Regions from separate parts of the Pseudomonas sp. FG86 genome, predicted to be linked through region 1. Evidence: predicted binding sites of a transcription regulator. Region 1 holds the regulator's gene; each other region holds the start of a gene.

Evidence for each region. The regulator FliA, encoded in region 1, starts transcription of late flagellar genes. The targets are predictions, from matches to a motif close to CTAAAGTTTNNNNNNNNNNNGCCGNTAA.
Region 2: the regulator FliA is predicted to act here: its motif matches at 1,831-1,858, upstream of ACODSV_RS04640 (methyl-accepting chemotaxis protein).
Region 3: the regulator FliA is predicted to act here: its motif matches at 2,228-2,255, upstream of ACODSV_RS01065 (methyl-accepting chemotaxis protein).

What each region holds. Positions count from the first base shown of each region.
Region 1 covers NZ_JBMDIS010000094.1:3,545-7,714, forward strand. The annotation lists gene flhF (flagellar biosynthesis GTPase FlhF) at 1-1,034, shown strand, start outside; gene fleN (flagellar synthesis regulator FleN) at 1,140-1,973, shown strand; gene fliA (RNA polymerase sigma factor FliA) at 1,970-2,710, shown strand; gene ACODSV_RS31280 (chemotaxis response regulator CheY) at 2,878-3,252, shown strand; gene ACODSV_RS31285 (protein phosphatase CheZ) at 3,271-4,059, shown strand; gene ACODSV_RS31290 (chemotaxis protein CheA) at 4,071-4,170, shown strand, end outside.
Region 2 covers NZ_JBMDIS010000005.1:21,191-25,360, reverse strand. The annotation lists gene ACODSV_RS04645 (methyl-accepting chemotaxis protein) at 1-1,549, opposite strand, end outside; gene ACODSV_RS04640 (methyl-accepting chemotaxis protein) at 1,904-3,118, shown strand; gene ACODSV_RS04635 (response regulator) at 3,128-3,496, shown strand; gene ACODSV_RS04630 (STAS domain-containing protein) at 3,520-3,807, shown strand; gene ACODSV_RS04625 (chemotaxis protein CheA) at 3,849-4,170, shown strand, end outside.
Region 3 covers NZ_JBMDIS010000001.1:239,922-244,091, reverse strand. The annotation lists gene pdxR (MocR-like pyridoxine biosynthesis transcription factor PdxR) at 1-131, shown strand, start outside; gene ACODSV_RS01065 (methyl-accepting chemotaxis protein) at 152-2,128, opposite strand; gene ACODSV_RS01060 (LysR substrate-binding domain-containing protein) at 2,306-3,226, opposite strand; gene ACODSV_RS01055 (NorM family multidrug efflux MATE transporter) at 3,379-4,170, shown strand, end outside.

The DNA of each region.
Region 1 (4,170 bases):
GCTTGCCGCTGACCGCTGCCGAGCCGCTGGTCGAACCTACGTTCAAAGAACCGCCACGTCCTGCAGCGCCCGCGCCGGCTGCCGCAGTCGACCAGCGCGTGTTCGATTCGATGCGCTTTGAACTCAACGGCCTGCGTGAATTGCTGGAAGTGCAGTTGGGCTCGCTGGCCTGGACCCAGTTGCAAGGCAGCAAACCGCACCAGGCTAACCTCTGGCGTCGCCTGCAACGCATCGGCCTGTCTGGCCCGTTGTCCCGCGACCTGTTGGCGCTGACCACCGAAATCGAAGAACCTCGCCAGGCCTGGCGCATGTTGCTGGCCCACCTGGCGCGGATGATCGCCACCCCGGAAATCGAACCCCTGGAAGAGGGCGGTGTGATCGCCATGGTCGGCCCTGCCGGCATGGGCAAGACCACCACCCTGGCCAAGCTGGCGGCCCGTTATGTGCTCAAATACGGCGCTTCGAATATCGCGCTGGTGAGCATGGACAGCTACCGTATCGGCGCCCAGGAGCAACTCAAGACCCTGGGTCGCATCCTCAATGTGTCGGTGACCCACGTCGACCCAGGCCAGTCGCTGGCCAACGCGCTCGACCCGTTGCTGCGTAAACGCGTGGTGCTGATCGACACCGCGGGGCTGCAAGCCAGCGACCCGGCCTTGCGCCTGCAACTGGAAAGCCTGGCCGGGCGTGGCATCAAGTCTAAAAATTACCTGGTGCTTGCAACCACCAGCCAAAAACAAGTTCTTACCGCTGCGTACCATAGCTACAAGCGCTGCGGGCTGGCCGGCTGCATCCTGACTAAGCTTGATGAAACGGCGAGCCTGGGCGAGGTGTTGAGCCTGGCCATCAGTCATGAACTACCGGTCGCCTACCTGACCGACGGGCCGCGGATCCCGGATGACCTGCATCTGCCGCGCCGTCATCAGTTGGTCAGCCGTGCCGTCAGCGTGCAAATGCAAGAAGAGCCTAGCGAGGAAGCGATGGCCGACATGTTCGCTGACCTCTACCACAACCCGGCAAAACGGGTGGGTTGAGTCAGTATGAACACCGTGAAATGTATCTACATCGATGGTCTGCAAGCGATTCACGCGGCCAAGCCATGTAGCCTGCGTCTAAGCAAGACAAGGTAAAGAAATAAAATGGGCAGCATGCATCCCGTACAGGTGATCGCGGTGACCGGCGGCAAAGGTGGCGTCGGGAAAACTAACGTGTCAGTGAATTTGTCCCTGGCGCTGGCAGAGCTTGGCCGTCGCGTCATGCTGCTGGATGCTGACCTGGGGCTGGCGAATGTCGACGTTCTGCTGGGACTGACGCCCAAACACACCCTCGCCGATGTGATCGAGGGCCGCTGTGAGCTGCGTGATGTGCTGCTCCAGGGCCCCGGTGGGATCCGTATCGTACCGGCCGCCTCGGGCACCCAGAGCATGGTGCACCTGAGCCCGGCGCAGCATGCCGGTCTGATCCAGGCGTTCAGCGATATCGGCGACAACCTCGACGTGCTGGTGATCGACACCGCCGCCGGGATCGGCGAGTCGGTGGTCAGCTTCGTGCGCGCCGCGCAGGAAGTGTTGCTGGTGGTCTGCGATGAACCCACCTCGATCACCGACGCCTATGCCCTGATCAAACTGCTTAACCGCGACTACGGCATGAACCGCTTCCGCGTGCTGGCCAACATGGCCCAAAGCCCGCAGGAAGGCCGCAACCTGTTCGCCAAGTTGACCAAGGTCACGGATCGCTTTCTCGATGTCGCCCTACAATACGTCGGCGCAGTTCCCTATGACGAGTGTGTGCGCAAGGCTGTGCAAAAGCAGCGTGCAGTCTACGAAGCGTTCCCTCGTTCGAAATGCGCCTTGGCGTTCAAGGCTATTGCTCAGAAGGTCGATACTTGGCCGTTGCCCGCTAACCCTCGGGGGCATCTGGAGTTTTTCGTCGAGCGATTGGTGCATCAGACGAGCGCAGGACCCGTGCTATGACAGCGACCGGCTACAACGCCTACAAGAAGTCCGCCCGTGACAGTCAGGGTGAGTTGATCGAGCGTTACGCGCCTTTGGTCAAACGCATCGCCTATCACTTGCTGGCACGCCTCCCCGCCAGTGTCCAGGTCGAAGACCTGATCCAGGCCGGCATGATCGGCCTTCTCGAAGTGTCGACCAAATACGACGCGAGCAAGGGCGCGAGTTTCGAGACGTATGCGGGTATCCGTATCCGTGGCGCGATGCTCGATGAGGTGCGCAAAGGCGATTGGGCGCCGCGTTCGGTACACCGCAATACGCGCATGGTCAGTGACGCAATTCGGTCAATTGAAGCAAAAACCGGTCGCGACGCTAAAGATCATGAAGTTGCGGCCGAACTCCAATTGAGTCTCGACGATTATTACGGGATTTTGAACGATACCTTGGGCAGCCGCCTGTTCAGTTTCGACGACCTGTTGCAGGACGGCGAACACGAAGGGTTGCACGAGGACGGCGCGAGTACGCATATGGAGCCGTCGCGTGACCTGGAGGATGAACGCTTCCAGGGCGCATTGGCCGACGCAATTGCCAATTTGCCGGAGCGTGAGCGACTGGTGTTGGCGCTGTACTACGACGAAGAGCTGAACCTCAAGGAAATCGGTGAGGTCCTGGGGGTCAGCGAATCGCGTGTCAGCCAGCTGCACAGCCAGTGCGCGGCCCGCTTGCGGGGGCGATTGGGAGAGTGGCGCGCGCGCTGACAGGCAGTGTGGGGACACTGCAGACGCAACCGCGAGGGCCTTGGCCGCCGCGGGGGCTAACCGTGGTGCCCTGGGCAGTCCTTTTTGTGTAACGCCTGTTGATTGAAATGGCGCGTCCAGGTGCTGGGCGCGTTTAAGACTGCTTGGAGGTCGAATTGGACAAGAACATGAAAATCCTCATCGTTGATGACTTCTCAACGATGCGGCGGATCATAAAAAACCTGTTGCGTGACCTTGGGTTCACAAACACGGTCGAGGCGGATGACGGCCTTACGGCGATTCCGATCCTCAACAGCGGGAGCATCGACTTTCTGGTAACCGATTGGAACATGCCGGGCATGACGGGTATCGACTTGTTGCGCCACGTGCGTGCCGACGAAAAACTGCGCAGTCTTCCCGTGCTGATGGTGACCGCCGAAGCCAAGCGTGAACAGATCATCGAAGCCGCCCAAGCCGGGGTTAACGGCTATGTGGTCAAACCATTCACTGCGCAGGCCTTGAAAGAGAAGATCGAAAAAATCTTCGAACGCATCCACGGCTAATGCTGCCACGGGGGAGCTATGGAGCAAAAAGAATCATCGCAGGCCGACTTTGAGTCGACCCTGAAAAAACATGCTCACCAGCTGGTCGACAGCCTTGAAAAAGGCCAGTTCGGCGATGCGGTGCAGTTAATCCATCAGCTCAACCAGACCCGTGACCGCGGCCTGTACCAGGAGGTGGGCAAGCTCACACGCGAGCTTCACAGTGCGATCGTCAATTTCCAGATTGACCCGCACATGCCTCAAGCCGAAGAGATTTCGCAGATCACCGACGCCACCGAACGCCTGTCCTATGTGGTCAGGCTGACTGAGGCAGCGGCCAACCGCACCATGGACCTGGTGGAAAACGCCACGCCCCTGGTCAACGGCATGGCCACGGAAGCCCAGGCGCTGAGCGTTGACTGGGGTCGCTTCATGCGCCGTGAAGTCGGCGCAGAAGAGTTTCGTGAGCTGGCCCGTCGGGTCGAAGGGTTCCTGTCACGCAGCGAGCAGGAAAACCGTACGGTTTCCAGCAACCTCAATGACATTCTGCTCGCCCAGGATTACCAGGACCTGACCGGTCAGGTGATCAAGCGTGTGACCCAGTTGGTCACCGAAGTGGAAAGCAACCTGCTCAAATTGGTACTCATGGCCGGCCAGGTCGACCGTTTCGCCGGCATCGAACATGACCGCGAAGCGATCCTCTCTGAAAAAGATCCACAAAAACATCTCGCCAAGGGTGAAGGTCCGCAGATTCATGCCGATAAACGTGAAGACGTTGTGTCAGGTCAGGATGACGTAGATGACCTGTTATCCAGTTTAGGCTTCTAAGGAGCACACCCATGAGCTTCGGCGCCGATGAAGAAATCCTTCAGGATTTCCTTGTAGAGGCCGGCGAAATTTTAGAGCAATTGTCCGAACAACTGGTCGAGCTGGAAAGCC
Region 2 (4,170 bases), on a different contig from region 1:
TCGTGCCCACTAGTTCATCCATCGAGGCGTGTAACTCACCGGAGTAGTGCTTGAGCTGCGAAGCGATGTCCTCCTGCTGGCGCTCGGCCTGGGCCAACACCAGGCCCAAGTCGGCCAGGCCTTCGAAGACTGGCAGGATATTGCGGTCCAGGCCTCGGGTATTCAGGGTGTCGGTGAAATCATTGTTCTTGAACGCCGCAATCTGCTTGACCACCACATGGTTCAACCCCGCCAGCTTCTTCACCTGACGCCGCAGGAAAAATGCCTTGAACTCGCCGTAATGGGCGATGAAATTGTCCACGTACTCATCACTGAAACTCGCACCCTTGGCCACCCGAAAGAAGAAAATCGCCGTCAGCGTCTGATTCAGGTTCAAGCCCAGAATCTCCCCGAAGGTCGAAAACCCCGCCAACGGCACATCCCCAAAAATGCCGGCCATGCTGCCCAGCTCGGCGCCGTTATTCAGTCGGCGCAAAATGCAGTCATTCAAAATCCCCGCCACCGGCTGGCCGCCCTTGCCACGCAAAAACTGCTCGTAGTCCAGGCGTGTGGCCTCACGCAATGGCGTACGTCGCACCATCACCAGCTCTTCGCCCGGCGCCACGTCGCAAAACAGCTGCACGATCTGCTGTTCATAGTCGATGCGTGCGATGGAGCGCACAAACAACTCACTGCCCACCCGAATCGCGAACGAGTAATCCGCCAGCTTCGACTCCAGTGCCTGGGGGGCGCAATTGAACGCGTCACACAGCGCCTGCACCATGCTCTTGATATTGCCGCTGCTGTCGATCACCTGGTCAATTGTGCGGTCCTCCACCGAGGCGGTCAGCACACTGAAGGTCAAATCCGCGGCCTTGAAGTTTTGGCTTTTAAACACGCCAAAGCGCACATTGGCGGCAGTCTTGAGGAACACAATCTGTGCATGGTTCTGATAACTGCGCTGGCCATCGTGGATCAGCGTTTTCTGGAAATCCGACTTACCCCCGGCCGACCCGCCTACGAACAAGCATGGAAAACGCCCGGACTCATACAGCGCCTCCATGAAAAACGATTCCGACGCCGACAACCCATCGAACACCACGTAGGCCAAGGTGTCGCGGTGATCGATTGAGGTGTGCACCTGCACCCGCTTGATATTGGCCACCAACTTGGCGATCCGCTCCTGCATCCCCAAGCGCTTGCCGCCGCTGCGAATGTCCTCACACTCCAACGGCACCATCACCACCTCGGCAGAGGCAATCACACTGTCATCAAACAGCTGCAACACCATCCGGTCCCAGCGCTCGCCGGTCGCGCAATACAGCGAATCAGCGGCGTTGCACAACTCACCGGAGGTGGTGCACAGGCTGATGGCGGTTTGCGGAAAGCGACGCTTGAGCTTGGCGGCGACCTGGTCGATGTCCAGGTGGGGGGAGATGAAACCGGTGATCAGGGTGGGTGTGATGCGCAGGGTGGCCAATGAAGACTCCAATTCATTGGCGGTGCAGGTGAGGGTGGCGGTGCCTTGACGATCGGCCCGGGCTTTTTTTAGAAGGGAAAGTGGGTTCATAGGGCTGGCTCGAACGGGTGGAGGGGGCAGGGTATAGACATGCGATTAGTAGGGTTATCGGCAGGTTGCGTGGGGGCTGTAGGGCGAGGGGTAGAGAGGCGACGGATGGATGGTTTCGGGCCTCCCCCCATTCCAAAGGACGATGTTGAGCACGATGGGAATGAGGTCCAGGCCTTTCTCTGTCTTGTGCCAGACGTCAGAAAAGTGCCGGACCAGGGGACCCCGAACTCCCTGGTCTGTCACCCGCTGGTCATAAATCAGACGGAAGGCACATAAGGTGTCTAAAGTTGCTCTGTACTGGGCAGATAAACCCTATGTCGTTTATATCCGCAACAACGTTCAAGGATCGAACTCATGACCCAGCGTCAAGCCAGCCGCATTTCCCCTACCGGTCATCCGCGTTTTCGCTGGTTTGCTTTCATCCCGGTCCTGCCCGCCGTCGTGTGGATACTGGTGCAATCAACTTCTGCGGCCAACCTGGCGGCCTGCGCGGTACTGGTGTTGATCGGCTTCGGTGCCTGTGCCTGGAGCGCGGGTTCGCAGCGTGACGCCACGCGGCGAGCCATTGCGCGTGCGCAGGCGGATCAGGCCGACGCGGACGCGGCACATAACGGCATGGCCGCGCGGGCACAGCTTGATGAAGTGTTGCTGGGCGCCATGCCGATCTGGGCCAAGCAGGTGGAAAGCTCGCGCCATCAGACCGAAGAAGCCATTGTGAGCCTGGCCAACCGTTTTACCGGCATTGCCGCACGGTTGCAGGAAACGGTACAAGCCTCGCAGCACGCTGCGGGTGAGCTGGATGGCCAGGCCGCCGACGGCGCGCTTGAGGTGCTGGCGCGCAGCGACAGTGAGCTGAGCCAGGTGATCAATTCGCTCAAGGCGACCCAAAGCAGCCGTGACCAAACCCTGGCCCAGGTCCGTAGCCTCACCGCCTATACCGGTGAACTGCGCACCATGGCCGCCGACGTGGCGGCGATTGCCGCGCAAACCAACCTGCTGGCGCTCAACGCGGCCATCGAGGCGGCGCGGGCTGGCGAAGCCGGTCGTGGCTTCGCCGTGGTGGCCGATGCGGTGCGCAGCCTGTCGAGCAAATCCAGTGAAACCGGCCAACAGATGTCGGCCAAGGTCGACATCATCAATAACGCCATCACCCAATTGGTACAGGCCGCGTCCAGCAGCGCCGACCAGGACAGCCACTCGGTGGCGGCGTCCGAAAACAGCATTCAAGTGGTGCTCGAGCGCTTCCAGAACATCACCGGGCGCCTGGCCGAGTCCGCCGACCTGCTCAAGCAGGAAAGCTACGGCATTCGTGATGAGATGACCGAGGTGCTGGTCAACCTGCAATTCCAGGACCGGGTCAGCCAGATCCTCAGCCACGTGCGAGACAACATGCACGCCTTGCATGATCACCTCCTGCAGGCCAGCCAGGCCCCTGACCAGGCGGTCGCCGTCGACGCCCGGCAGTGGCTGGCGCGCATGGAAGCCACTTATGCCACCGACGAGCAACGGCGCATCCATCATGGCGAAGCGGCCGTGCAGCAGAATTCTCAAGACATTACCTTCTTTTAGGAGCACCTCATGGCGAAGAATGTATTAGTGGTCGACGACTCCAGCAGTGTGCGGCAAGTGGTTGGCATTGCCTTGAAAAGCGCCGGTTACGACGTGATCGAAGCGTGCGACGGCCGGGATGCCCTGGGCAAGCTCACCGGGCAGAAGGTGCACCTGATCATCAGCGACGTAAACATGCCCAACATGGACGGCATCACCTTCGTCAAGGAGGTCAAGAAGCTGGCCAACTACAAGTTCACCCCGATCATCATGCTGACCACCGAGTCCCAGGAATCGAAGAAGGCCGAGGGCCAGGCCGCTGGCGCCAAGGCGTGGGTGGTCAAGCCGTTCCAGCCGGCACAGATGCTGGCAGCGGTCTCAAAACTGATTCTGCCCTGACACCCGGCGCCAGGGAGGCTCCCATGCCCATCACCCATGAAACATTTGATGACACCACCCGCGTGTGCATTGACGGCGAACTGACGATCTACACCGTCGCCGAACTGGCGGGCGCGCTGCTGCCGCAGCTGGGCGCGACGCCACGCATGGCGCTGGACCTGTCGCAGGTCACGGAACTGGATGGCGCCGGCCTGCAGTTGCTCGCGGTCATCCAGCGTGAAGCCGGCATCGCCGGCACAGCCTTGAGCGTGATCGGCCAGAGCCAGGCGGTCACGCAGGCACTCCAACTGTGTCGCGGCGCGGTCTTGTAGTCAGCGCCATCCACGTTCATTGATCGACAAGGAAAGTTCAGGTGAGCATCAATCTCGATCAGGCACAGCAGACATTCATCGTCGAGGCGCGCGAGCTGTTGCAAGCCATGGAGCAATCCTTGCTGCAACTGGAAAGCGAGCCCGGCGACCAGGATGCCATTGGCGCGATTTTCCGTGCCGCCCACACCATCAAGGGCTCCGCCGGGCTGTTCGGCCTGGAGCCTGTCGTGAGTTTTACGCATATTGTCGAGGACGTACTCGACCGCCTGCGCGACGGCAGTGTGGCGGTCGATGCCACGCTGATCGCGATGTTGCTCAAGTGCGGCGACCATATGCTCGAGTTGATCGACGTCGTCGCCCATC
Region 3 (4,170 bases), on a different contig from region 1:
TGTCCGGCCTGAGTCGGCTATACGCCGGCACCGCACAGAAACAGGGCTGGCTATTGGGCTACTCGTCCTTGACCGCCCATGAAATCGAAATCGCCATGCTGCGCCTGGCTAACGCGCTCAAGACCCGCTAGACACACGCCCTGGGCCGCCTTCAACGAAAACGATCCACCTCGTGCCGCAAGCTTGCCGCCAGCGTCTCCAGTTCCTTGGCGGTAATGGCCAGGTTGGACACCACCTCACGCTGCTCGCTGTTGGCCAGCGCAATGCTCTGCAAGTTGCTGCTCAGCAAGGTCGCCGTGCTGCTCTGTTCCTGGGTGGCGGTGGTGATCGCAGCAAACTGCTGACCGGCCGAGCGGCTTTGCTCGTCGATCCGCGCCAGCGCCGAAGCCACGTCGGCATTACGCGCCAGGCCTTCCTGCATCAGTGCATTGCCGTGTTCCATGGTGCTGATGGCGTTGCCGGTTTCCTGCTGGATGCTCTGGATCATCCCGGAAATTTCGTCGGTCGCCTGGCGGGTGCGCGACGCCAGGTTGCGCACTTCATCGGCCACCACCGCAAAGCCACGGCCTTGTTCACCGGCGCGGGCGGCTTCAATGGCGGCGTTCAGTGCCAGCAGGTTGGTCTGTTCGGCAATCGCGGTGATCACCCCGACGATGCCGCCAATTTCCTGGGAGCGCTGGCCCAGGGTGTTGATGACGGTGGCAGTGCTGTTCAGCGCGGTCGCGATATGCTCCAGGGACGACGACGCCTCTTGCATGGACGTGCGCCCGATACGGGTCTGCTGGGCATTTTCCTGGGCCAGGCGTTCGGTATTGCCCATGTTGTCAGCGATATTCAGTGAGGTGGCGCTGAACTCTTCGACCGCGCCGGCCATGCTGGTGATCTCGCCAGACTGCTGCTCCATGCCTTCATAGGCGCCGCCGGATAACCCGGACAGTGCCTGGGCACGGCCGTTGACCTCTTCAGCCGCCTTGCGGATATGCGAAACCATGGTCGACAGCGCTTCCCCCATCTGGTTGAAGCTGCGTGCCAGTTGGCCGATCTCGTCATGGCTGGACACATTGAGGCGTACGCTCAAGTCACCCGCGCCCAGGGCTTCGGCCTGGCGTACCAGGTCACTCAAGGGGGCCAGCTTGCTGCGCAACAACCAGACCGTTGCCCCCACCGCCAGCAGCATCGCCAGCACACTGCCGATCACCAGGCGAATACCGACGCCCCAGGTCACCGAGCGAATCTCGGCCTTGGGCATGCTCGCAACCACCGACCACGGGCCGCCCTCGAACGGCACCGAGACGCTGTAGAAATCTTCGTTCTTGTCGCTCCAGAAGCGGCCCTTGCCTGGGGTCTTGGCCAGGTCCAGCATCACCGGAACCGCTTGATCCAGCGCCTGCACGCCAGCGGGTGGCACCAGCCAGCGTTTCTGTTCATCCAACAGGGCCAGTGAACCGGTCTGGCCGATGCGGAAGCGCTTGAGGTTGTCGAACTGCGCGTTCTGCGCGTCGGTGTAGTCGAAGCCGACAAACAACACCGCGATAACTTTGCCAGCCGCGTCACGCACGGGCGTGTACTGGGTCATGTAGGAACGTTCGAACAACACGGCGCGGCCGACATAACTCTGCCCCGCGAGCAGTCGCTGATAGGCCGGGTGCTGGTGGTCCAGGGCCGTACCGATGGCGCGGCTGCCATCCTGTTTGGTCAGGGAGGTGCTGATGCGGATAAAGTCTTCGCCGCTGCGCACAAACACGGTGGCCACGCCGCCGGAGGTGTCCTTGAATTCATCGACCTCATCGAAATCATTGTTCAACAGGTCACTGCCCAGGTAGAGGGCCGGGGTCTGTACGCCAGCCACAGCCATCTGCTGATCACCGTGCACGCTCAAACCCGCGCCGAAACGCTTTTCAAACAGCCCGCTCAAACGCTGAGTGCTCTCGCGCAAGGTGCTGTGAAAGGTATTGAGTTGGTCGGCAAGCAAGCGCGCCTCGCTGGCCAAGTGCTCCTCGCGGGTGTCGAGGTTGGCGGAGTCAAGGGAACGCAAGGCGAAAACAGTGCTGCCGCTGATAACGACAGCCAGAATCACGGCTAATGCAAGACCTAACTGGGAAGCGATCCGGGCACGAGGTTGAGACATGACAGCTCCTGGCCGAGGCCAGGATCATCCTGATCTCATAGCGCTGCTCGGCGAATTATCTGGTGGGTAACGTTGGTGCACGATAGTTCCAACACCCCTACTTCGGCGGGCTTGGGCAATACTTGAGCTATTCACAGGGGTATCACGCAAACGGTTGCGAGAAAGCGCTGAAGCGATTCAATCGAGACGCTCGACTGCTGGCAGCACCATCGCCTGCACTTCGCCCTGCAGAAACTCCGCCAGCCGACGCAAGCGCTCGCCACCCGGGCGGGTTTTCGGCCACACCAGATAGTAACTTTCACCACTGGCGACAGCCGTTGGCCACGGCAGGCTCAGCCGTCCCTGGGCGACGTCCTCGGCCACCATCAGTAAATCGCCCATGGACACCCCGTAGCCGCGCGCGGCGGCGATCATGCCCAGTTCCAGGGTATCGAACACCTGCCCACCCTTGAGCGACACCTGGGAAGCCAGGCCCATGCGCTCCAGCCAACTGCGCCAGTCCCGACGGTCGGGCGTGGGGTGCAGCAACTCGGCGGTGGCCAGGCGGTTCACATCCCAGGGACCGTCACTCAACAGGTTCGGCGCACCCACCGGAATCAATAACTCCGGGAACAGGTAGCTGGCCTCCCAATCCGCCGGAAAATGCCCATCGCTCAACAACACCGCGCAATCGAATGGCTCCTGATTGAAGTCCACTTCATCCACGCTCATCCATGCGCTGGTCAGTTGCACCTCGTTGCCCGGCTGCAAATGCCGGAAGCGACTCAGGCGCGCCAGCAGCCAGCGCATGGTCAAGGTGGACGGCGCTTTCATACGCAGGATGTCGTCTTCGGCATTGAGGGTATGACAGGCCCGTTCCAGCGCGGCAAATCCCTCGCGCACACCAGGCAACAGCAGGCGCGCGGCTTCGGTGAGCTGCAGGTTACGGCCGCTGCGCTGGAACAGGCGGCAGGCGAAGTGCTCTTCCAGGGTGCGGATGTGCCGGCTCACTGCGCTTTGCGTAATCGACAGTTCTTCAGCGGCGCGGGTGAAGGAGTTGTGCCGCGATGCGGCTTCAAAGGCCCGCAAGGCATACAGCGGAGGAAGACGACGAGACATAGGGAAAGCTCCGACAGCGCAATGGGCAAACCCTACCAGAATCAATCAGGCATGAGTTTTAATCATGCAAACGATCGCTTTTATCCCTTTGTGCAATGGGCTGAGAGCGCCGAGAATCAACCCCTCCCCAATTCTCTGACTTTCTGAGCGTGATGATCATGCGGCATCCGGCACGTACCGAACTCTGGGCCATTCTGCGGTTGTCAGGGCCGTTGATTGCCTCCCAGTTGGCGCACATGCTGATGGTGCTGACCGACACCCTGATGATGGCGCGCCTGAGCCCTGAAGCCCTGGCCGGCGGCGGCCTCGGCGCGGCGACGTATTCGTTCGTAGCGATTTTTTGCATCGGCGTGATTGCCGCCGTGGGCACCCTGGTTGCCATCCGCCACGGCGCGGGCGATATCGAAGGCGCCACGCGCCTGACCCAGGCCGGGCTATGGCTCGCGTGGCTGATGGCGCTGGTGGCGGCCTTGCTGCTGTGGAACCTCAAGCCGGTGCTGTTGATGTTCGGCCAAACCGAAACCAACGTGCATTCGGCGGGGCAATTCCTGACGATCCTACCGTTCGCCCTGCCCGGCTACCTGAGTTTCATGGCGCTGCGCGGTTTTACCAGCGCCATCGGCAAGGCCACACCGGTCATGGTGATCAGCCTCGGCGGCACGGTGGTCAACTACTTGCTCAACCATGCCTTGATCGAAGGCATGTTCGGCTTGCCGAAACTTGGCTTGATGGGCATCGGCCTGGTCACGGCGATCGTCGCCAACAGCATGGCACTGGCGCTGATGTGGTACATCCGCAGCAACCGGGCGTATGCGGCCTACCCGCTAAGCAGCGGCCTGCTGCGTCTCAACACTCAATACCTGCGCGAGCTGTGGCGCCTGGGCCTGCCGATTGGCGGTACTTATGCAGTGGAAGTCGGGCTGTTTGCCTTCGCCGCACTGTGC